DNA from 3 places in the Sodalis sp. RH24 genome. Region 2 is predicted to be linked to each of the others. Evidence: predicted binding sites of a transcription regulator. Region 2 holds the regulator's gene; each other region holds the start of a gene.
What was found. Region 2 encodes PhoB, which activates phosphate uptake and scavenging genes when phosphate is short. Its sites were predicted from a motif close to CTGTCATAAAACTGNCNNAT; they were not measured.
Positions count from the first base shown of each region.

Region 1: a site for PhoB is predicted at 5,270-5,289, ahead of pitA (inorganic phosphate transporter PitA). Genes of this name have one in related genera too.
Region 3: a site for PhoB is predicted at 1,715-1,734, ahead of opgB (phosphatidylglycerol--membrane-oligosaccharide glycerophosphotransferase). Genes of this name have one in related genera too.

Region 1 is NZ_CP178729.1:3,811,506-3,819,551, forward strand. Features, by position in the region: gene prlC (oligopeptidase A) at 1-1,374, shown strand, start outside; gene rsmJ (16S rRNA (guanine(1516)-N(2))-methyltransferase RsmJ) at 1,374-2,162, shown strand; gene uspA (universal stress protein UspA) at 2,249-2,692, opposite strand; gene uspB (universal stress protein UspB) at 3,276-3,611, shown strand; gene pitA (inorganic phosphate transporter PitA) at 3,694-5,199, opposite strand; gene ACL2XG_RS17270 (NAD(P)/FAD-dependent oxidoreductase) at 5,488-6,699, shown strand; gene ACL2XG_RS17275 (hypothetical protein) at 6,715-7,866, opposite strand.
Region 2 is NZ_CP178729.1:2,213,101-2,221,146, reverse strand. Features, by position in the region: gene ACL2XG_RS10220 (AAA family ATPase) at 1-2,333, opposite strand, end outside; gene sbcD (exonuclease subunit SbcD) at 2,330-3,643, opposite strand; gene phoB (phosphate response regulator transcription factor PhoB) at 3,855-4,544, shown strand; gene phoR (phosphate regulon sensor histidine kinase PhoR) at 4,569-5,906, shown strand; gene ACL2XG_RS10200 (PstS family phosphate ABC transporter substrate-binding protein) at 5,903-6,841, shown strand; gene ACL2XG_RS10195 (cobalamin-independent methionine synthase II family protein) at 7,092-8,046, shown strand, end outside.
Region 3 is NZ_CP178729.1:1,629,768-1,637,813, forward strand. Features, by position in the region: partial or broken gene ACL2XG_RS07435 (helix-turn-helix transcriptional regulator) at 276-521, opposite strand; gene ACL2XG_RS07440 (nuclear transport factor 2 family protein) at 1,047-1,484, shown strand; gene opgB (phosphatidylglycerol--membrane-oligosaccharide glycerophosphotransferase) at 1,862-3,739, shown strand; gene ACL2XG_RS07450 (ABC transporter substrate-binding protein) at 4,168-4,998, shown strand; gene ACL2XG_RS07455 (amino acid ABC transporter ATP-binding protein) at 5,012-5,842, shown strand; gene ACL2XG_RS07460 (amino acid ABC transporter permease) at 5,842-6,651, shown strand; gene ACL2XG_RS07465 (amino acid ABC transporter permease) at 6,641-7,330, shown strand; gene ACL2XG_RS07470 (ABC transporter ATP-binding protein) at 7,417-8,046, opposite strand, start outside.

The DNA.
Region 1 (8,046 bases), 1.6 Mb from region 2:
ACGTATTGCGATAACGCCGCCCTGCGTGAAGAACTGTACCGCGCCTATGTCACCCGCGCCTCCGACCAGGGTCCCAACGCCGGCAAATGGGACAACGGCCCGATCATGGAGGAAATCCTGGCGCTGCGGCACGAATTCGCCCAACTGCTGGGTTTCGCCAGCTATGCCGATAAGTCCCTGGCGACCAAAATGGCGCAAAATCCGCAGCAGGTGCTGGATTTTCTCACCGATCTGGCCCGGCGCGCCCGTCCGCAGGGCGAGCAGGAACTGGAGCAGCTGCGCGCCTTCGCGGCCAAACACCACGGCCGCGATGCGTTAAATCCCTGGGATATTACCTACTATAGCGAAAAGCAAAAACAACATCTTTACGCCATCAGCGATGAGCAGCTGCGGCCTTATTTCCCCGAGCAGCGGGTGGTAAACGGCCTGTTTGAGGTGGTGAACCGCATCTATGGCATCACCGCCGAGGAGCGTACGGATGTGGATACCTGGCATCCCGAGGTGCGTTTTTTCGATTTGTTCGACGAACAGGGCGAGCTGCGCGGTAGTTTCTACCTGGATTTATATGCCCGCGACAATAAGCGCGGCGGTGCCTGGATGGACGATTGCGTCGGCATGCTGCGCAAAGCCGACGGCAGCCTGCAAAAGCCGGTGGCCTACCTGACCTGCAATTTTAACCGCCCGGTCAGCGGCAAGCCGGCGCTGTTTACCCACGACGAGGTCACCACCCTGTTCCACGAATTCGGCCACGGCTTGCATCATATGCTGACCCGCATCGACACTCCCGGGGTTGCCGGCATCAGCGGTGTGCCCTGGGACGCGGTGGAACTGCCCAGCCAGTTTATGGAAAACTTCTGCTGGCGGCCCGAGGCGCTGGCCTTTATCTCCGGCCATTATGAAACCCACGAGCCGTTGCCCAAAGCCATGCTGGATAAGCTGCTGGCGGCGAAAAATTACCAGGCGGCCCTGTTTATCCTGCGCCAGCTGGAATTCGGCCTGTTTGATTTCCGCATGCATTTCGAATACAGCCAGGAACAGGGCGCGCGCATCCTGCAAACGCTGGCGGAGGTGAAACAGCAGGTGGCGGTCATGCCGGCGGTGGAATGGAGCCGTTTCCCCCATGCGTTCAGCCATATATTCGCCGGCGGTTACGCGGCGGGCTACTACAGCTATCTCTGGGCCGACGTGCTGGCGGCGGACGCCTGGTCGCGCTTTGAGGAAGAGGGGATCTTCAATCGGCAAACCGGCCAGTCGTTCCTGGACAATATTCTCTCGCGCGGCGGTTCCGAGGAGCCGATGGCGCTGTTTGTCCGTTTCCGCGGCCGTGAACCCGAGCTGGACGCCATGCTGCATCATTACGGTATCCGCGGATAATGCCGCTGGAGCCGCTGGCGCTGCGTTGTGAACCGGGCGTGGACAAGGCGCGTTTAGCGGCCCTGGCTGAACGCTGGGGCCTGCTGCACGATGCGTCGGCGGTGATGGAACTGGTGCTGACGCCGGAGCGCCTTGAGCTGCGCAAGCGCGATGAGCCGAAGCTCGGCGCCATCTTCGTCGATTTTACCGGCGGGGTAATGGCACATCGCCGCCGCTTCGGCGGCGGACGCGGCGAAGCCATCGCCCGGGCGGTGGGTGTAAAGGGTAAAACGCTGCCGGACGTGGTGGACGCGACGGCGGGCCTGGGGCGCGATGCGTTTGTCCTGGCGTCCCTCGGCTGCCGTGTGCGCATGTTCGAGCGCCATCCCGTGGTGGCGGCGCTGCTGGACGACGGGCTGCAACGGGCCTATGACGACCCGGAGGTGGGGACATGGCTGCGTGAGCGCCTGACGCTGGTGCACGGCTCCAGCCTGATCGGGTTAACCGGGCTGCGGCCGCGTCCGGATGCGGTTTATCTTGATCCGATGTTTCCGCACCGGCAGAAAAGCGCGCTGGTTAAAAAAGAGATGCGGGTGTTTCAATCGCTGGTGGGCGCCGACGAGGACGCCGACGAACTGCTTCTACCCGCGCGCGCGCTGGCGACCCGGCGGGTGGTGGTCAAACGCCCGGACTATGCTCCGCCGCTGGCGGGCATTGCCGCCCAGGCCCATGTCACCACAAAAAATCATCGTTTCGATATCTATACCCCACAAGCAATCCCCGCAGAGCAACAGGTTACGGCGGATTAAACCCGCCGGAGAGGCGGAATATCGGGTGAAACCATGCATGCGCCGGCCCCCGCCCCGTAGGGCGGAGGCTGTGCGCATCAACACGCTTAATCCTCGTAGACTTCTTCGTCGTTCAACGGCACGATCAGCATATCCACATGGACGGTATTGATCAGCTGGCGGGCCGACGACATCAGCTTGCTCCAGAAATCCTGATGATGTCCACACAGGACCAGATCGACATCGTACTTATTGATGGCATCCACCAGCACCTGGCCTAAATCGCCGCTGCCGCTGAGGATTTCGGCAATCGGATAATGGGCGTTCTGCGACAGCTGCGTCATCGCATTTTGGGTTTCCTCGGAGATGCGTTTTTGCATATCCCCGAGATTGACGTCGATAAGTCCGGTATAGAGATCGGAATAATTGACGTCAACATGGATCAACGAAATCTTCGCGTTGTACGGTCTGGCCATCGATACTGCTTTTTCCACCAACACATTGCTTTCCGGTGAAAGGTCAACGGCGATAAGGATGTGTTTATAAGACATAATCAGACTCCTTGCAAAATGTCACTCGTTAACTCCGCGCGACGTGGGTACTCATCCGGCATGTCTGTGACGCCTTAAGTTTAACACTCGGCGGCGTTCCAGAAGTGATGCCGTGATCACACCTATCCGTATGATATTTATCAACCCGCCCAGCATTTTCGGCTGGGGCGATACTCCGGCGGTAAAACCTTAACAGCAATAACTAACATAATTGAATTATAATTATTAATTTTTCAACGCACTAAATTTAGTATAGCTTTTATTAGAAAGGGCATCGCGCATTATCCGGGGAGGATGCGACGTAGCCCGTATGCCGGGGTGACCCGGCAAGGCGCGGTCGCGTTGCTGAAAAAAAACCGGCTAAAAGAACAATTTTTGTCGCTTCGATTGCTTTCTTTAGACAAACTTTTCTACACTCAATATTGCAAGGTCCGGCAGTATTTTTACTGCGTATATCCATTCTCGGTTATATCAATTTTTGGGGTGGGCTTCTTCAGCTCTGTGGTTAGTTGCTATCGCGCGTAAACCGCTGCCGGCCCGGATGTCGGAAGGTTGTGTGGAGTCGCGTTGCCGGGGGGGATTTATGATCAACACCGTTGCGCTTTTCTGGGCTTTATGTGTCGTCTGTGTCGTTAATATGGCGCGTTATTACTCATCGTTGCGGGCATTATTGGTGGTACTGCGGGGGTGCGATCCGCTGCTCTACCAGTACGTGGACGGCGGCGGGTTTTTCACCGCGCACGGACAGCCCAGCAAGCAGCTCAGGCTGGTACGCTACATCATTGCCCAGCGGTATCTCGATCATCACGATCCGGAATTTATCCGCCGCTGCGAGCGGGTGCGCCGGCAATTTATGCTGACCAGCGCGCTGTGCGGATTCATCGTCGTCAGCCTGATTGCCCTGGCTATCTGGCACTGAGACGTAAAGAAACCGTGCTGGGAATCAAACAATTAAAAAGGCGACCCGCAGGCCGCCCTTTTCACTACGCCTGCCGGATGCGTTAAATCAGCTTCAATGCCAGCCAGTAAAGACTACCCGAGAGCACGATAGCCACCGGCAGGGTGAGTACCCATGCCAGCAGGATATTTTGCACGGTCTTACCCTGGACGCCGCCGCCGTCCACCAGCATGGTGCCCGCCACCGCGGAGGACAATACATGGGTGGTGGAAACCGGCATGCCGGTATAGCTGGCGGCGCCGATGGACACGGCGGCGGTCATCTGCGCCGACAGTCCCTGCGCGTAGGTCATGCCCTTCTTGCCGATCTTTTCGCCGATGGTGGTGGCAACGCGCCGCCAGCCAATCATGGTGCCCAGCGACAAGGCCAGCGCCACGGCAACGATAATCCACAGCGGCGCGTACTCCACGGTTGCCAGCAGATCCTTACGCAAATTATTCAGGAAGCGTTTATCTTCGCCGGTGGTTTGCGGCAGCTTGGCGGTCCGGTCCGCGGTATCGGCGACGCACATCAACAGGCGGCGCACATGCGCGCGCTCGAAGGGCGTGATCTTATCGTAGCTCTGCAAATTATCCAGCAGCGCCATGGCGCGGGTGATGGCCAGCAGCGCCCGGGAACTGTCGCAGTGAAACTCGGCCGGCGTGGACGGCAGGGCGTTGACATCCGGCGTCGGAATCGCCGGCGGTTCGGCGTTAACCACCTGCGGCAGGGCGCCTTGATGCTGCAGGTAAAATTGCTGCAGGTTGCCGACCGCGTCGCGGGTGCGGGCGATATCATAGCCGGTGGAATTCATATTCACCACGAACCCGGCCGGCGCGACGCCTATCAATACCAGCATGATCAAGCCGATACCTTTCTGTCCGTCATTGGCGCCGTGGGCAAAACTCACCCCGGCGGCCGACAGGATAAGCGCAGTGCGGGTCCAGAACGGCGGTTTGCGTTTGCCGTCTTTCTTCTCCCGTTCCGCCGGCGTCAAATGAATGCGGCGCCGTTTCGGGGTGCTGCTCCAGTAACGGCGCAGCGCGAAGACCATGATACCGGCCACCACCAGCCCGACGATGGGCGAAATGATCAGCGACAGGAAGATCTCGATAAGCTTCGGGATATTCAGCGCGTCCAGCACCGACGAGTCGGTTACCATGGCGTTGGTCAGGCCGATGCCGATAATGGCGCCAATCAAGGTATGCGAGCTGGAGGCCGGCAAACCGAAGTACCAGGTTCCCAGGTTCCAGATAATGGCCGCCAGCAGCATGGAAAACATCATTGCCAGGCCGTGGGTGGAGCTGACGTTTAACAACAGGTCGACCGGCAGCAGATGCACGATGGCATACGCCACGCTCAGGCCGCCGAGCAGCACGCCGAGAAAATTGAAGATTCCCGACATGCCCACGGCCAGCTGCGAGCGCAGGGCACGTGTGTAGATTACGGTTGCTACCGCATTGGCGGTATCATGAAACCCGTTGATGGCTTCATACACCAGGACAAAAATCAATGCGAGCACCAGCATAAGACCGGTATGAAACTCCAGGCCGGTAAATAGATGTAGCATAGGGTTACGCCATAGATTGGACATGAACGGGGCGCATTATCTGCGACAACAGGGGCCGTGGAAAAGAGAAATATGACCTTTTTATGACATTTCTGTCGGCACTGCGCGGGCTTGTCCGCACTTTACTCTGTAAAATCATGAGGATAACTATGCTTACTGATTTTATCATCCTGTTACGTTGGCATAAGGCCACCGGGGACATTACAATCGGCCCCCGCGTGGAACGCACAATAGCCGGACGGACGCCCTTTTTCATGATTAAGCAGGCATAAGCAGAGAGCAAGTATGGTGGAACAGTTTGACGTAGTGGTGATCGGCGCCGGCGCCGCGGGCATGTTTTGCGCCGCGCAGGCCGGCCGGCTGGGCCGCAGGGTATTGCTGCTGGATAACGGCAAAAAGCCGGGACGGAAAATTCTCATGTCCGGCGGCGGCCGCTGTAATTTCACCAATTTGTATGTCGAGCCGGCGGCGTTCCTCTCGCAAAATCCGCATTTCTGCAAGTCCGCCCTGTCGCGTTATACCCAGTGGGACTTTATTGCCCTGATGCAGCAATACGGCATCGCCTGGCATGAAAAAACCCTCGGCCAGCTTTTTTGCGACGACTCGGCGCAGCAGGTGGTGGATTTGCTGCTCAAGGAGTGCGAATTGGGCCAGGTGACGCTGCGGTGTCGCAGCGAGGTAGGGGCCGTGGAAAAACGCGGCGATGATTTTTTCCTGACCCTGCCGGGCGGCGCCATCAAAACCGCCCGCCTGGTGATCGCGACAGGCGGCCTGTCCATGCCCGGCCTGGGCGCCACGCCCTTCGGTTATAAAATTGCCCAACAGTTCGGACTGCCGGTCATCCCCACCCGCGCCGCGCTGGTGCCTTTTACCCTGCATAAGCCCCTGCTGGAACAGTTAAGCGTGCTGTCCGGCATCGGCGTGCCCGCGGTGGTCGTTGCTGAAAACGGCGTCTCGTTCCGGGAAAACCTGCTGTTTACCCATCGTGGACTGTCGGGACCCGCCATATTGCAGATTTCCAGCTTCTGGCAAAGCGGCGAGTACCTGACGCTTAACCTGCTGCCTGATACCGATTTAGCCACGTTCCTGGCGGCTGAATTGCGCGAACACCCCAACCAAAGCCTGAAAAACACCCTGGCAAAACTGTTGCCGCGTCGTTTTGTCGAGATGTGGTTCGCCCTGCTGGCCATTCCGGAATGCACGCTAAAACAGCTCACCCACCGCCAGCAGGCCGATTGGGTTCTGGCCCTGCAGCAGTGGCGGGTGCAGCCGAACGGCACCGAGGGCTATCGCACCGCCGAGGTCACCCAGGGCGGCGTGGATACCCGCTATCTCTCGTCCAAAACCATGGAAAGCCGGCAGGTGCCGGGACTGTATTTTATCGGCGAGGTGGTGGATGTGATAGGCTGGCTGGGCGGCTATAACTTCCAATGGGCCTGGAGCTCGGCGTGGGCCTGCGCGCAGGCGCTGGGGGCCGCGGAACGCCCTAACCCTGCCTGAGGGTCACGCGGTGACTTAACGCAGACGCCTGATCTCATGATCCCGGTACTTGTAGTTACAGCGCAGTTCCACGCCTGCGGGGATATCAGCCAGCGTGAACACCGCGATAACCGATACCGTGCGCTTATTCGCCAGAATCGCCGGAAACCGGGCCATTTCCACATTATAGCCGGATCGGGCCTGGCGGCAGGGACGGCCATGCTCGTCATATTCAACCAGGGTGTTTATTTTGGATATGATGCCGTCGCCGTCAAGAATGATCTCCTCTTCCTGATCATCGGCCGCTATGGATATCAGATAGTCATGATCGAAAACGGTTTTGTCGCACACCCCTTCCGGTACCAGGACACCGGCGTAGATTCCCACGCACGTCCCTTTCGCCAACGGCCTGGCGGCCATCACCCCCCATTGGCCGATAAGGGATTTTTCCCGCTCCGGCACATCGTTCCTGGTGAGCTTACGGCACTGCAACAAGCCTGCATAAAGCGCGGCCCGATCGGCGCCGCTCACATCTCCGCTGGCAAAGGGCACTACCTGGTCATTGGCATAGCGGTTATTGGCGGTGGTCGCCAGCGAGAAACGGTTGAGATGGATGATCGTCACGGCATTGCCGTCCACGTCCCGATAGGGCGGCAGGGCATCGAGACCGGTGTGATAACTTCTGTTCCTGGCAATGATGGTGCTGCGGATCTCGCTTTTCATGAATTGGTTCAGCACGCCGTTCATAAACACCCGGGCAATCAAATGCGTCGCCGCGCGTTCTTCTTCACTGGCCTGGTCGGGCGGTTGCCCGGCCCGGCCATCCACTAATTTAAGCGCGTGCAACCGCGCACTCCAATTCAAACCATGGCGGCGGTTAACGTGTATGCTCATTCCTGCAAGCGCGGCATGGTCTTGCGGCGTCATCAATTTGTCAGCCAATGCCCGGACACACTGCAGCCCGATACTGACCGCGCGATAGGGGTGCTTTTCCTTTTCACCCGCCTTACGCAAGGTACTTTCCAGAATGGCATGCCACTGGCGCCAAACCGGGCGGCACCGGTCACAGCAGTTCTCCGCCACCTTCAGGTGACTGGTTAGCCTGGACAGCCCGCCTGGCCGACGGACCTTGCCCGCCGGGAGGGAATGTATGGCGGGTGGGCCGCCGGGGGAATGAATATTGTACATACTAAGTGGACCTCCCTATCATCATTGCTGCGCGTCGCTTCTCTGCTTTACAGCCGGTAAGCCATGGACGTGGCTTTCATACGGAGCTTATCGGGAGGGGATACGCGGCACAACAAGGCCGGCTGACATAAGATTTTTCCCCGCGCCGGGTTCGCGGCTTCGCGTTTAGCCGCTATTGTT
Region 2 (8,046 bases):
GCGAGAGCCTCGCTGCTTTGCGCCGCCAGTTCGTCCATCCGTTGCTGTTGTTCCTGACGGCGCTGCTGCGTTTGCCGCAGACGTTGGGTCACCGCATCCTTCTGCTGGGCATTCAGCGCCAGACGGGCGTCGAGCCGTTGCCATTCGCCGTCGGCCTGGGCAAGGGCGTCGCGGGCCGCCTGCAGCCCCTGGTTGTCCTGTTCACGCGCCTCCAACTGCCGGGCCAATGCCTGCTCATGCGCGTCCTGCTCAGCCAGCCAGGCGGCGGCGTGTTCGCCGGGCGCCAGATCCAGCCCGGCGGCGGCCTGTCGCCAGGCGTCGTCCAGCAACGCCAGTTCCTCTTGCAGGCGTACCTGTTGCGCCGTCGCCTGGCGCTGCTCCTGCTGCAGCATCTCGAGACGGGTAAACGCCGCCACCACTTCGGCCTTGAGCCGCTCCACCTCCGGCAGCAGTTCCTGCCGCCGCCGATCGGTGTGTTGCGGCTGCAGGTCCTGGTATAGGGCGATGCCGGGATGCTCGGTGGCGCCGCATAGGGGGCAGGGATCCCCCGGTCGCAACGCTCCGCGCAGTTCCCCGAGCGAGACGATATGCATTTCCAGGCGATGGCGCGCGGTCATTTCGTCCAGCAGGGCGGACTTATCCGCCTCGGCGCGCCGCAGCGCCGCCAGCGCGGCGGTAATATCGTCGCAGTCGCGCCGCAGTTGATCTTCCCGCGTGCGGTTGGCCGCCAGATCGCGGCTTACACGCTCCATTTGCGGCAGCAGGGACGACATCAGGGCGCGCCGGCCGCGCTGCTGCTGGCTGTGTTGCCAGTCGGCGCGCAGCGCGGCCAACGGGAACCGGGATTCCTGCTCATCGTGCAGGCCCTGACGTTCCGCCAACTGCGCCGTGAAGGTCATTACCCGCTGCCGGCAGGCCTGCGACGCGCTGAGTTCCTTCTGGCGCGCAATATCGAGTTGTTCAAGTTCCCGCATGATTTGCGCGTCTTGCCGGGCCAGTTCGTCGATGTCGCGCTGTTCGCGCCGGCGGCGGGCAAACAGCTCGCGCCAGAGGGGGAGCTGCCCGCCCCATTGCCGGCAGGCGGCATGCTCAAGCAGATAGCGGGCGACAAGCTGCGCCTGTTGCCCGGCCTCCTGATGTTGTTGTTGTTTCAGCGCCTGCAGCGCCTGTCGTTTCCGCTGCTGTTCCGTTTGGGCTAACCGCTGTTCCTCCTGTTGCGCGGCCTGTTGTTCCAGCCCGGCGATTTTCTGGTCCAGCGGCACGAGATGGTCGTTTATCAACTGCTGTTGCGCCAACTGATGCCGGGCGTGCTGCTCCCAGCGCCGCCGGGCGGTATCCGCCTGCTCCCGCAGCGGTTGTAGCGCCTGCTGACTTTGCAGCTCCAGCGCGCACGCGCGGGCGAGCTCCTGCTCAGCCCGTTCCAGGTCCACGGCGCTGCGCTGCCGATCGTCGAGCAGGGGGCGCAGGGATTCCGCCGGTTCGCCGCGCGCCAGTCGCGCCAGCGGCGCCTGTGCTTCCTGCGCCGCCGCCTGCGCGGCCTGGCGCTGGGCCTGTGCCTGCGCCAGGGCGCCGGTCAACTGGCGCTGCCGCTCCAGCCAGGCGTGATGCTGTTGCGACTGCGATTGTTCGGCGTTCAGCCGGGCCTGCTCCAGGCGCAGGCTATCCAGCTCGGCGTCAAGTTCCCGCAGTTGGGGTTCGCTCAATAGTTCGATGGCGGCGGCGCGCGTACGCAGTGCCTCCAGTTCCCCGCGCACCGTTTTATGGCGTTCGAAAATTTCAGCGGAAATGCGGCCGTAGATATCGGTGCCGGTCAGTTCCTCCAGCAGTTCGGCGCGATTTTTCGCATCGGCGTTTAAAAATGCGGCGAAATCCCCCTGCGCCAGCAGCACCGATTTGGTAAAACGCGCGAAATCCAGGCCGGTCAGTTCGGTGGTCAGGCGCAGCTTATCGCTGATTTTATCCGCCAGGATGGCGCCGTCGGCCAAACGCGCCAGTTCGACCCTGGCGTTTTGCAGTTTGCCCTGCGGGCTGTTTTTCGCCCGGCGCTGGCTCCAGAAGGCGCGATAGCCCACGCCCTTGACCGAAAACTCGACTTCCGCCAGCGATTCGGCGGTCAGCCGGGTCATCAATTCCTGGCCGGGCAACGCGTCCAGGCGGGGCGTGCGGTGATACAGCGCCAGGCAGATGGCGTCAAGAATAGTGGTCTTGCCGGCGCCGGTGGGACCGGTAATGGCAAACAGGCTGGCGCGGTCGAAGGGGTCGGCAGTAAAATCAATTTTCCACTCGCCCCTGAGCGCATTGATGTTTTTCAGCCGCAGCGTCAGGATTTTCACCGGGCGTCTCCTTTGGTTGCGGCATCCGGCGCCGGCGGGTTTTCCGCCGCGGCGCCTTGCTGTACGTCCGCCGTTACCTGGCGATAGAGCAAGCGTATGGCGTCCAGGTTCTCCGGCGCGGGGGAGGGGATCAGCGCCAGGCGCCGCTCAAACACGTCCCCGGCGCTCAGTTCGACCAGCGTTTCCCGTTGCCGGCGCGCCAGTGCCGACAGCCGCTGCTCGCGGTTACGGCGCAACAGCACGATTTCCACCGGCAAATCGGCCGCCAACTGCTGGATACGCTGCTGGATATCATTCAGCCAGGCGTCTGTCACCACCTCGATATCCAGCCAGACGGGCGTGGGCCCCGGGTAATCGCTAAACGAGCGCAACTGCGCCTCGATGTCCGCCAGGTCGCCTTTTATCAGGCGCAGGGCCTGGGTCTCCGGGATCAAAACCGGGGAAATGTCCGCCACGCCCCCGGCGTCGAAACTGACTATATTGATCTGCTTGGGCTGCCCGGTCTCATCAAAACTCAAGGCGATGGGCGAACCGCAATAGCGGATATGCTGCTGTCCGCCCACGCACTGCGGGCGGTGGATATGGCCGAGGGCGATATAATCCGCCGGAGGAAACAGCTGGGCGGGAAACGCGTCCAGGCTGCCGATATAAATATCGCGTACCGAATCGGTGGTGGCGGCGCCCACCGTGGTCAGGTGTCCGGTGGCGATAATCGGCAGCCGGCCGGGCAACCGGGCGCGCAGGGCCAGCGCCCGGTCATATAGCGCCTGGTAATGTGCGGCGATGGCGTCCATCAGCGCCCGCTGTTTATCATCCCCCGATTCTCCGGCGCGGCTGGTCAGCACATCCCGCGGGCGTAAAAAGGGGATGGCGCACAGTATCGCCCCCGGCTTTCCACTACGATCGTTAAGTACAAAAACCGGTTGCCCGCCGCTGTCTTCGCGGTCGCCGTCGGCGTTGTCGTCATCGTCCCGGGCGCCGAACCCGCCGCCGGCGATAACCCGGGTATGCATGCAGGCCAGCAGCGCCCGGGATTCGTTCAATGTCGCCACCGCGTCATGATTGCCCGCCAGTATGATCAGCTGGCAACCGGTCGGCTGCAACGCCACCACGAAACGGTTGAACAGTTCGCGGGCATAGCTGGGCGGGGTGCCGGTATCAAAGATATCGCCGGCCACGATCACCGCGTCGATATCCCGCTCTGCCACCTGCGCCACCAGCCATTGCAGGAAGGCGCGATGCTCCCGGGCGCGGTTTTTGGTGAAAAACGACTGACCCAGGTGCCAGTCAGAAGTGTGAATGATCCGCATGACGCTCCAGCCAGAGTGCAAAAGTCAGGGCGAGAGTATAAACCTTACCCCGGGCGATGCCGACGTAAAGCTGTTAATTTGGCAACCCGGGACGAAAAAAAACCGCCATCCGCTATGCTTCTGGCACGATGGGCTGATTTTAATAAATCTGTCATAAAAGTGACGCATAATGCCCGGGCACGTTAACCGCAGAGATTAATGGCAGGAAAAAATGGCAAAACGCATATTAGTCGTGGAAGACGAAGCGCCGATTCGTGAAATGGTGTGCTTCGTACTTGAACAGAATGGCTTCCAGCCCATCGAAGCCGAAGACTACGGCACGGCGGTCAGCCGTATGGCGGAGCCTTATCCGGATCTGGTATTGCTCGACTGGATGTTGCCAGGCGGTTCGGGAATACAATTTATCAAACATATGAAACGCGAGGTATTGACCCGCGATATTCCGGTCATGATGCTGACCGCGCGCGGCGAGGAGGAAGACCGGGTGCGGGGGCTGGAAGTGGGCGCCGATGATTATATCACCAAACCGTTCTCGCCCAAGGAGCTGCTGGCCAGGATCAAGGCGGTGATGCGCCGTATTTCGCCGATGGCGGTGGAAGATAAGATTGAACTGCAGGGCCTAAGCCTGGATCCGTCGTCGCACCGGGTAACCTCCAACGAACTGGCCCTGGAGATGGGACCGACCGAATTTAAACTGCTGCACTTTTTCATGACCCATCCCGAGCGGGTATATAGCCGGGAACAGTTGTTAAATCATGTCTGGGGCACTAATGTGTATGTTGAGGACCGGACGGTTGATGTGCATATTCGCCGCCTGCGCAAAGCGCTGGAAACCGGCGGTCACGATCGGATGGTGCAGACGGTCCGCGGCACCGGCTATCGTTTTTCCGCGCGCTATTAGCGCGGTATAAGGGGAGCTCTGCCGGTGCTGGAACGTTTATCCTGGCGTAAGATTTTGCTGGAACTGGGGCTGTTTTGCCTGCCGGCCCTGCTGTTGTCGCTTTTTGTCGGCCACCTGGCCTGGCTGTTGGTGGCGGCGCTGCTGGCCGCGCTGGTGCGCAACTATTATTACCAACTGCGGCTGTCCCGCTGGTTATGGGTCGATCTCCGGCATACGCCGCCGGAAGGGCGGGGAAGCTGGGAACCGCTGTTCTATGGCCTGCATCAGATGCAGTTGCGCCACCGGCGGCGGCGGCGTGAACTGGCGACATTGTTCAAACGCTTTCGCAGCGGCGCGGAAACCTTGCCTGATGCGCTGGTGATGTTGACCGACGACGGCCATATTTTCTGGTGCAACGGCCTGGCGCAGCAGCTGCTCGGGTTTCGCTGGCCGGAAGACAACGGCCAGCATATCCTTAACCTGCTGCGCTATCCTGAATTCAACAGCTATATCCAGGGCCAGTCGTTCGAGCGCCCCTTGACCCTGCTGCTCAATAAGCAACGTTACGTTGAATTCCGCGTGATGCCCTATACCGACGACCAGCTGTTAATGGTGGCCCGCGACGTGACCCAGATGCGCCAGCTGGAAGGCGCCAGGCGCAACTTTTTCGCCAATGCCAGCCATGAACTGCGTACGCCGCTGACGGTGTTGCAGGGATATCTGGAAATGATGAACGACCAGGATATGGATGAAGCCATGCGCGCCAAGGCCATCCACACCATGCAGGATCAGACGCAGCGCATGGAGCGTCTGGTCAAGCAGTTGCTGGTGTTATCCCGTATCGAGGCCGCGCCGCAGGGCGAGGTCAATGAACGCGTCGATATTCCGGCCATTCTCAAGCGCCTGCAGCAAAGCGCCGGGGCGCTCAGCCAGGAACGGCATGAGATCGTGTTCCGGGTTAATGAACAGTTGCTGGTGCGCGGCAATGAGGATCAGCTGCGCAGCGCGATGTCGAACCTGATATACAATGCGGTCATCCATACGCCGCCGGGCACCCGCATCGAGGTGTGCTGGCAGCGTACCGCTGAGGGCGCGCAGTTTCAGGTCAGCGATAACGGGCCGGGCATCGCCCCGGAGCATTTACCGCGCCTGACCGAGCGTTTTTACCGGGTTGACAAAGCCCGTTCGCGCCAGACCGGCGGCAGCGGCCTTGGGCTTGCCATCGTTAAGCACGCGCTCGGCAATCATGACGCCCATCTTGATGTTATCAGCGAGCCGGGCGCGGGTACCCGCTTCTTTTTTACCTTGCCCAACCGGTTGATTGTCCTCCCCGTCCTGGCCGAAAATAACCCCACTTCTCCTTCACGTGTCAAATCCCGATGATAAAAGCTGTAAAAACCCTGGGCTGGCTGCTCTGCCTGCTGTTGACCCTGCCGGCGGCGGCGCGGCCGCTGTCGGTGCTGTCGGGTAGCCTCACCAGCAGCGGTTCCGATACGCTGGCGAATATGATGGCCCTGTGGGCGGCGGATTTCAGACATGACTATCCGGATGTCGGCGTGCAGATCCAGGCGGGCGGATCGGCGACGGCGGCGACGGCGCTGGCCGCGGGAACGGCGCAAATCGGGCCGATGAGCCGCATGATGAACGCGACTGAAATCGCCGCGTTCCAGCGCCATTACGGCTACCCGCCCCTGGCGGTGCCGGTGGCCTTGGATGCGCTGGTGATTATAGTCAACCAGGATAACCCCCTGCCCAGGTTGCGCCTGCGCCAGTTGGACGCCATTTTTTCCATCACCCGCAGCTGCGGCGACGCCCCTGCCGTCACCCGCTGGGGGGAGCTCGGCCTAACCGGGCGGTGGGCCGATATGGCCCTGCTGCGCTATGGCCGCAATTCCGCCTCCGGTACCTATGGCTTTTTCCGCCAGCGCGTGCTGTGCGGCGGTGACCTGCTGGCATCGGTCAATGAACTGCCCGGGTCGGCTTCGGTGGCGCAGGCGGTAAGCGCGTCGCGCAACGCCATTGGTTACGCCGGCATGGGGTTTCATACCGCCGGCGTGCGGATCCTGCCGTTAACCGACGAGGCCGGCCGCCAGGTGACGCCGGACGAGTCGGCCTTGCTTAACGGCGACTATCCGCTGGTGCGCTATCTCTATATTTATCTGAATAAGCCCCCTGATACCCCATTGGCGCCGGTCACCGCCGCCTTTATGGACCGTATTTTGTCGCCCCAGGGCCAAAGCCTCGCCCGCCAGGGCGGCTACCAGCCCTTGCCTGAACCCATAAGGCTACAGGCGCGCCGGGATATCGGGCTGCAATGAGGTGTGTCGGCAGGGTGGGCCGTCGCCCGCGGGTGATCATGAATAATGTTCAACACGGGTGAATTTTCTTCGCCATGGCGATGCGCCGCCGCGTGCTAGTATGGATGCGGGCATTATAGACGTCCGGATGTCTATATGTCACCGACGGAAACTATTGCCCACCGGGAATGTTTACATCCTGAACTATTCACTAAATCTTATTATCTTGCGGGCCTTGTCCAGGCCGGCAAAATAACGCCGGAGTTCAAACATGCAAAGAAATACGCCTCCCTTTCGCGCTGATGTGGTGGGCAGCTTATTACGCCCCGAGGCGATTAAGCAGGCCCGCAAGCAGTTGCAGCAAGGGGCCATTACTCCCGCGCAGCTGCGTGCCGTCGAGGATACCGAGATCCGCCGGGTGGTGGAACTGCAGCGCGGTCTGGGGCTGCAGGTGGTCACCGACGGCGAGTTTCGCCGCGCCTGGTGGCATTTCGATTTTTTTGAGGGGCTGGACGGGGTGGAAGGCTACGACGTCGACCAGGGTATCCAGTTTTCCGGGGTGCAGACCAAGGCGCGCAGCATTAAGGTCACCGGCAAGGTGGCGTTCCGCCAGCATCCGATGCTGGCGGATTTCCGCTATCTGCGCAGCGTGGCCGGCGATGCGGTGGCTAAAATGACCATACCCAGCCCGAGCGTGATGCATTTTCGCGGCGGGCGCGGCGCCATCGACGCCGGCGTCTACCCTGATCTGGCGGCGTATTTCGCCGATCTTGCCCAGGCCTGGCATGACGCTATCCGCGCCTTTTACGATGCCGGCTGCCGTTACCTGCAGCTTGACGATACCGTGTGGGCCTATCTGTGCTCGACGGACCAGCAGCGCCAGATCCGCGAGCGCGGCGAGGATCCGCGGCAATTGGCGCGCATTTATGCGGATGTGATCAATCAAGCGCTGGCGGGCAAACCGGACGATCTGGTGGTCAGCCTGCATGTTTGCCGCGGCAATTTCCGCTCCACCTGGATTTCCGAGGGCGGTTATGAGCCGGTGGCGCCTATCCTGTTCGGCGAGGTCAAGGTCGACGCCTTTTTCCTGGAATATGACACCGAGCGCGCCGGCGGTTTTGAACCGCTGCGGTTTATCAAACCCGGCCGCCAGCAGGCGGTGCTGGGCCTTATCACCTCCAAAACCGGTGAATTGGAAGATCCTGAGGCGGTGCTGGCGCGCTTGC
Region 3 (8,046 bases), 580 kb from region 2:
TTATTATCTTTCTTATTTATTGATTCAAGAAATAATTTAACACATTTAAGGAATTGGCCGGAACGGCAAGGCTTACGCGGGGCGGGATGGCGGCTGCGAGACGTTGCTACGCCTCGATACGGCAATGGAAAGGGTTAGTCTAAGATGGCCTGGCGGCGGTAGGCTTAACCCCGTTTTTGCCAGTCGGCAGCGTCTTTTTCTTCTTCTTTTTCTTCTTTTTCTTCTTTTTCTTCTTCTCCTTCATTCGACGCCAGACGCATATTGGCCGATGCCGCGTGCGAGACATACAGCGCCAGCAGCGCGGCGGCAAACTCATCGTCCAGCGTGTAGAAATAGCATTCGGGTACGTTCAGGATGCGGGCAAACGCACAGCAGGTTTCAAAATTGGGACGATATATCCCATTTTCATACTGACTAATTCTGGAACGGGCGGTGGACTCATCGATGCCAGCCATGACCGCCAGCTTTTCCTGTGTCAGCTGGGCCCTGTGCCGGGCTTCTTTCAGGCGTTTTGGAATCATCTTCAAATATGAGTAAAGTTAGCTTGATAATCTGTTTAGCATCACTTAACATCAGAGTTGTTTAGAATAACTAAACACTTTATAAGAATAGAACACACATCAGGGTGAGGGCCGGCAATTGCCGGCCTGATTTTGTGCTGTGTGTAACGCCATCATTCCACTCAGTAAATTTCCCCTGCCCCGCAAAAATCCCGTGCTTTTAATAATTTCCGAGTTTTTTGATCTTTTCTGATTGCTATGACCGCCACGCAATGTCAATCAGGGGTTTACACCCGGTGGCACAGATTGCCGTGGTAGTAATAATTTATTAATGCCAAAAATTGTGAGTTTAATCACATTGAAACGCTTGCCGCCATCCCGCACAATGTTCCGCGGACAATTGCTTGAGATAATTTCAAAACAATGTTTTATTAAAAATAAATAAAAACTATTTTTTTTGAAATACATGAGATCAGTCACAACGGTAACCTCATGAAATTGGTTAGCATTGCCCCTCTTTAACGATGTCACTGGTAAGGAATAACCATGTATAAAATTGCAGGCGCGGCCCTTCTTTCATTGCTGTTGAGCAGCAGCTGTTTCGCCCAAAGCGCCGATGCCACGGCGGTAACCAAGGCGGTGGAAACCATGCGTCAGGCCATGGTCAGCGCCAAGAAAGCCGATCTGGAGAAAGTGGGCGCGCCGACGCTGAGCTACGGCCACTCCAGCGGTAAAATCCAGAACAACGCCGAATTTGTCGATGCCATCGTCACCGGTCAATCCAAATTCCTGACGCTGGATCTCAAAGACCAAACCGTGCAGGTCGACGGCGACGTGGCCATCGTCAGGCATATCCTGCAGGCGAAAACCGCAGACGGCGGCAAGCCGGGCGAAGTGAAAATCGGCGTCATGCAGGTATGGCAGAAAAATGCGGCGGGCGCCTGGAAGCTCCTGGCGCGCCAGGCCTATTCATTGCCTAAATAAACCCCTGCCAGCGCGGCTCTCGGATATGAGGGCCGCTGCGTCGTTTTCCCCGCGCCCACCGGGCTTTCCGCTGTAAAAAAAATGTAACTTTTTGTCAACGCAAAAAGAATTCATCTCCTGCTTTTTAGCCGAGCGGTGAAGTTTTACTGTTTTAAATCAATTGATTAAAAAAATAATTTCTTGTATTTCGCCGTTCAATTCTTTTTACCCGCACCACCCGCCGGCGCGGCTTGTCACAAAACGGTAATGAAATCTCGCGCCGTAGCGGATTAATTGCTATACAGATAACTATCACCCATCCCTTACCGGAAGACCGCCTTGAAACGCTGCTGCTATAGCCGGAGGTATTTCCCTTACTGCCCGATGGAGGGAGAACAATGTCAGCGGAAACCCTGTCGATAGTATTATTTATAGCGGCGGTTATTATTTATTCAACGAAAGCCAAAAAAAATAAATATTTGTTTTCATTAGTGCTGTTTGTTTTAGGTATTTATATTCTGCTTAATTTAGTCAGGGTCGCCAGTAATTACTTTACCGGCGCCGGCATCAATGATTCGGTGCTGTATACCCTGACCAGCAGTTTAACCGGCGCCGGATTAGGCAAGTACATCCTGCCCTTTGCCGGTTTCATCCTGGCTTCCCTGCTGGTGTTCAGCCTGATGTCATGGCTGTTGCTATTCAGAAAAGCCGGCGGCGGCCGTACGGCTTACGGCCTGCTGGCTCTCGTTTTGGCCGTGGTCGCCGTGATTGCCACGCCGGCCAGCGGTGAAATTGCCGGCCTGGTTAAATCCCAGTTGGCAAGCGGCGATACGGACTTTAATACCTATTACAGAACCCCGTCCAAAACACTGGCGAAAGACAGCCCCAACCTTATTTATATCTATGCCGAAAGCCTGGAAAGAACCTATTTCGATCAGGACGCCTTTGCCGGTTTAACCACCGAGCTTAACAGTCAGAAAAACGATGCTATAGATTTCAGCAATACTACCCAATTGCCCGGCACCGGCTACACCATTGCCGGAATGGTGGCGTCGCAGTGCGGCATTCCGTTATTCGCCCCCTTTGACGGCAATGCCTCAAGTTCGTTATCGACCTTTTACCCCCATGATATTTGCCTGGGCGATATACTGCAGGCTTCCGGTTACGATACCTATTTTTACCAGGGGGCCGATATGGCGTTTGCCGGTAAAGGCCTGTTCCTGAAGTCCCATGGTTTTGAGCATATCTATGGTTTCCAGGAGCTTAAGGGACTGGTCAAGGATCCCGACTACCGCAACGAGTGGGGCTGGTATGACGATACCCTGCTGGATCTGGTCTATGATAAATTTATTGCGCTGTCGCAACAAAAACAGCGGTTTGCCTTATTTGCGCTGACCGTCGACACCCATCATCCGGACGGATATATTTCGCGATCCTGCACCAATCGCTCCTATGCGTATGACAATATGGAAAACAGCTCCCTAAGCGCCGTGGCCTGCAGCCAGGAGCATATCGCGGGGCTTATCAAAAAAATCCGCGCATCGGGCTATTTCAAAAACACGGTGATCGTGGTGTCTTCCGATCACCTGGCCATGAACAATACCGCCTATGATATTTTAAATCAGCACGACAGAAAGGATCTGTTCTTTATCCTGCGCGGCGACAAGGAGCAGCCCCAGGTCAGTAATGTCAAGCGCAGCACGCTGGATAACGGCGCGACTGTATTGGATGTGCTGGGGGGCGATAACTATATCGGCCTGGGCCGGAGCAGTTTATCCTCCACATCGTTATCAACCTATTTTTTAAATCTCGATGATAAGATAACCGCATGGATACCGGATGTTATCCGGCAGTGGGATTTCCCGACCAAGATAAAAAAATATAAAATTGATGTAAATGCCAAAACCATCGGCTTTTCCGGCGTTCAATTTAAAATACCGTTGATTTTAAAAATTGATAAAAATAATATTGAGCCGATGTTCGACGTGTATTTATCCGCACCGTTAAAACAGCAATTGGCGAAATTGAATGCCCGGGATAAATTTTTATGGATTGATGACTGTAATAAAATGGCCGATATTTGGGATCCATCGCTGAGCCAGGTAACCAATTATTGTGTCGCCGTCGGCAACCTGAGCACCCAGCCGAACATCGTTAAAATCGACTCCGACGTGTATCGCGGCAAGGTGTCGTTCAAAAAACTGCCGCAGGGCGATGAGGCGCAGTTTGAGCAGACCGTCGGCAGACTGAACTTATCCGCTCCCGCGACAAATTAACCCCCTTGCACCGGACGGGGGTTGCAGCGCCGGTGATAGCGCCCGCCGGTTTAGCCTGCCGCCCCTGTCCCGGCGATAAAATGCCGCAGCGATGGTTATTTATTAAACATCCTCATGCTGCGGTTTGATAAAATATCCCGCGCCACCGGCTTCAATTCATTTCTTATTGTCTTGAGTAATAATTATTATTCTTATTTAAATCGCGCGCGGTGCCGCGCCCGCGCCCCGTGTTCACTGGCATAAATGCCCGCCGGCCACTGGCCCGATAGGTCATAAGTTATTCTTATGCTTAGTGGTGATAAACATATGCTTTTTTATACGTGGTTAATTATCGTTGCCTATGTAATATTCCTCAGCAGAAAACCAGCGCCATGGAATAACCCCATGAAGTGGTTAAATTATATTAAAATTATATCAAGGAAAAGCAAATGGCCTTATTCATTAATAGCCGGCCTTCAGCGTTATCGCTGCTGACTGTGTTAGCGTTAGGCAGTATCGTCTCCGTTGCCGCCCATGCCGACCAGTTGGCCAATATCAAGCAGGCCGGCGTTATTCGTGTCGCCACCTTCGATTCCAACCCGCCGTTTGGTTCCGTCGATGCCAAAACCCATAATATCGTCGGCTACGACGTGGACTTTGCCAAGGCGCTGGCAGACGCGCTGGGCGTGAAGCTGGAGCTGGTGCCCACCAATCCGGCCAACCGCATTCCTCTGCTGCAGTCGGGTAAAGCCGATATTATCGTGGCCGACATTACCATCACGCCGGAGCGGGCCAAGGTCATTGATTTTTCCATTCCCTATTTTGTCACCGGGCAGCAGTTCCTGGTGCCGGTAAACTCGCCGGATAAACTGGACGGTTACGCCAACGCGCGTATCGGCGCGGTAAAGGGCACCACCGGCGAGCAGGAATTGCATCATCATTTCCCGAATGCGCGCGTCTTGTCCTATGATGATATTCCGCTGGCGCTGACGGCGCTGCGCAACGGCAACGTGCAGGCCATCACCCAGGACAGCACCATCCTCGCCGGCCTGCTCGACGGCGCGCCGGATAAAGCCAAATATAAAGTGCTGCCGGAGCTGCTGAGTAAAGAAGAGATAGGCGTCGGGGTGAAAAAAGACGAGACCGCGTTGCTGACCTTCGTTAATAACGAGCTGCTGAAACTGGAAAAAAACGGCCAGGCTACCTCCATCTATAATAATTGGTTCGGACCCCAGACCAAATCGCCTCAACCGCGTCTGTTTACCATAACAGCGAAATAATCAGGCTGAATCAATGCAATCCCAGTACGACAATCTGCAACCATCCGCCGCCCCGGTGGCGGATACCCCTGCCCCACATGCCATCCCCGCCGTCGAGTTCCGCCAGGTTGATAAATTTTTCGGCCCCCACTACGTGATCCGCCAGGTGGATTTCAGCGTCGGACGCGGCGAGGTGGTGGCGATTTGCGGCCCCTCGGGGTCGGGGAAATCCACCCTGATACGCCTGATCAACCAGTTGGAAACCGTAAGCGGAGGTGAAATTCTGATCGACGGCCATCCCACCTCGGCGTTGAAAGGCCGCGCGCTGCGTGAACTTCGCACCCATATCGGTTTTGTGTTCCAGCAGTTTAATCTCTACGGCCATCTTAACGCCCTGGATAATGTCAGCCTGGCGCTGATCACCGTGCACGGCTGGACGCGAGCGAAAGCGCATGCCAAAGCGCAGAGTCTGCTGGAGCGGGTGGGATTGGGCGATAAGGCGTCTTTTCTGCCGGCCCAACTGTCCGGCGGCCAGCAGCAGCGGGTAGCGATTGCCCGCGCCCTGGTCACGGACCCGACGTTGATTCTTTTTGATGAGCCGACCTCGGCGCTGGACCCGGAAATGATCGGCGAAGTGCTGCAGGTAATGCAGGAACTGGCCCATAGCGGCATCACCATGGTGGTGGTCACCCATGAAATGAGCTTCGCCCGCGAAATAGCCGATCGGGTGGTGTTTATGGACGGCGGCGTCATTCTGGAGCAGGCCGACCCGGAGACCTTTTTCAGCGCGCCGGTGCATCCGCGCGCGCAGCGTTTTTTGCAGAAGGTGCTTAATCCGCTGCATGCGCGCCTGGAGGAGAGCTGATGGCCTGGCACCTGGATTGGGCCGGCGTGCTGACCGGCCAGCCCTGGCAATGGATCCTGTCCGGCTTTGCCGCCACCTTGTACGTCACCTTGTTCGGTTGCCTGGCGGCGACGCTGATAACCCTATTGATGCTGGCGCTGCGCCTGGCGCCGGGGCCGATTGGCCGCGCCCTGGCGGCGGCGTTTGTCTCGGTGTTTCGCAACACGCCGCTGCTGGTGCAATTATTGTTCTGGTATTTTGCCGCCTGGGGCGCGCTGCCGCAAGGCGTGCGCCTGTACATCGGCGATATGCACCCCTGGTCGATTCTGCCGGGCAACGTCCTGTGGCTGGCGCCGGAATTCCTTTGCGCCGCCTGGGGATTGTCGCTGTTCTGCGCGGCGTTTTTGCTGGAGGAAATCCAGGCGGGGTTGAACTCCGTGCCGCCGGGACAAACGGAGGCCGCGCTATCGCAAGGGTTCAGCCAGTGGCAAATCCTGCGCCATGTGCTGTTGCCGCAGGGACTGCTCAATGCCTGGCAGCCCCTGGTCGGGCAATACCTGAACCTGATGAAGCTTTCGTCGCTGGCCAGCGGCATCAGCTTCGCCGAATTGACCTATCAGATAGGCCGGGTGGAGAGTTTTAACGCCCACGCGCTTGAGGCGTTTGCGGTGGGCACCGGGCTTTATCTGCTCTTGGGCGTGGCGATGGGATCCCTGCTGATATATGTGGGCCCAAAGCGCCGCGACGGCAGGCAACCGCTGTTGCCGGCGGCCGGCCTCGATGCGCCGCCGGCCGGCAACCCGATAAGCGGAGCGCGCCATGACCTTTAATATCGACGTGATCCTCGCTAACCTGACCTACCTGCTATGGGGACGCCTGGCCGACGGCCAGCCGGGCGGCGTGCTGCTGACGCTGATGATGGCGCTGTGCGCCGGCGCGCTGGCGCTGGCGCTCGGCGTCACGCTGGCGTGCCTGGCCTGGCGCTATCCGGGCTGGACGCGCCGGGCGCTGTTTATCTGGGCTGAAATCATTCGCGGCATTCCGCTGATTTTTGTTATCTTCTGGCTGTTTTTCCTGCTGCCCATCCTGTTCGGCGGCTCGATACCCGGTCCGCTGACGGTGATTCTGGCCCTGGCCTGGTTTACCTCGGCGGCGGTGATGCATACCACGCTCGCCGGCCTGAACGCCCTGCCTGCGGGACAGGTGGAAGCGGGCCTTGCCTCGGGACTGGGCGAGTGGCAAATCCTGCGCCGGGTTTTATTGCCGCAGGCCATGCCCAATCTGCTGCCGTCTTATATCGGGCTGATGGTCTCCCTGATCAAGGATACCTCGCTGGCGTTTATCGTTAACGTGCCGGAGCTGACCACCGTGGCGGGCCAGGTCAATAACCGCGAACAGATCTATCCCACCGAGATTTTTATCTTTATCGGCGTCATTTATTACCTGCTGTGTTATGGCCTGTCCCTGCTGGCCACCCGACTGGGCGCGCCGAAGCCGCTGTCCCGGTAGCGCCCCGCCCGGCGCGTGGGCGGATGCTGCGCCATCCTTACCCGGCGCGGGCGCAATCGCCGGATTCGCTCCCGCGCCGGGCACCATTACAGCATATGGCGCCGGGCCTCGGTCCGCACCCGGTGAAGCACCTGTTGTTTAATGTCGCTGTAGCCTGGGGCCTGCGCCAGGGTCTCGATATCCCGCTGCGGGCCGAACGGCACCCGCACTTCCTCAACGATTTTCCCCGGCCGCGCCGACATCACCAGGATACGGTCGGCGAGAAACAGCGCCTCTTCCACATCGTGGGTGACAAATAAAATCGTCGTGCCGGTTTGCTTCCAGGCGGCGCGCAGCAGTTCCTGCATCATCATCCGGGTTTGCGCGTCCAGCGCGCCGAAGGGTTCATCCATCAGCAATATGTCGGGGTCGGGCAGCCAGGCCCGCGCCAGCGCCACCCGCTGCTTCATGCCGCCGGACAGCTGCCAGGGCGCATGCTGTTCAAAACCCGCCAGTCCCACCCGCTGAAGCCAGGCATTGGCGTCGGCATCGGCCGCCGCCTTTTTCCGGCCCGCCATGCGCGCGCCGAAGGTGACGTTAGCCAGCACCGACAGCCAGGGAAATAAATTGGGCTGCTGGAACACCATGCCCCGGCTGGGATGCGGCCCCCTGACCGGCCGACCCGCGCACAAGATCCGCCCTTGCCGTACCGGCGTAAAGCCGGCAATCATATTCAG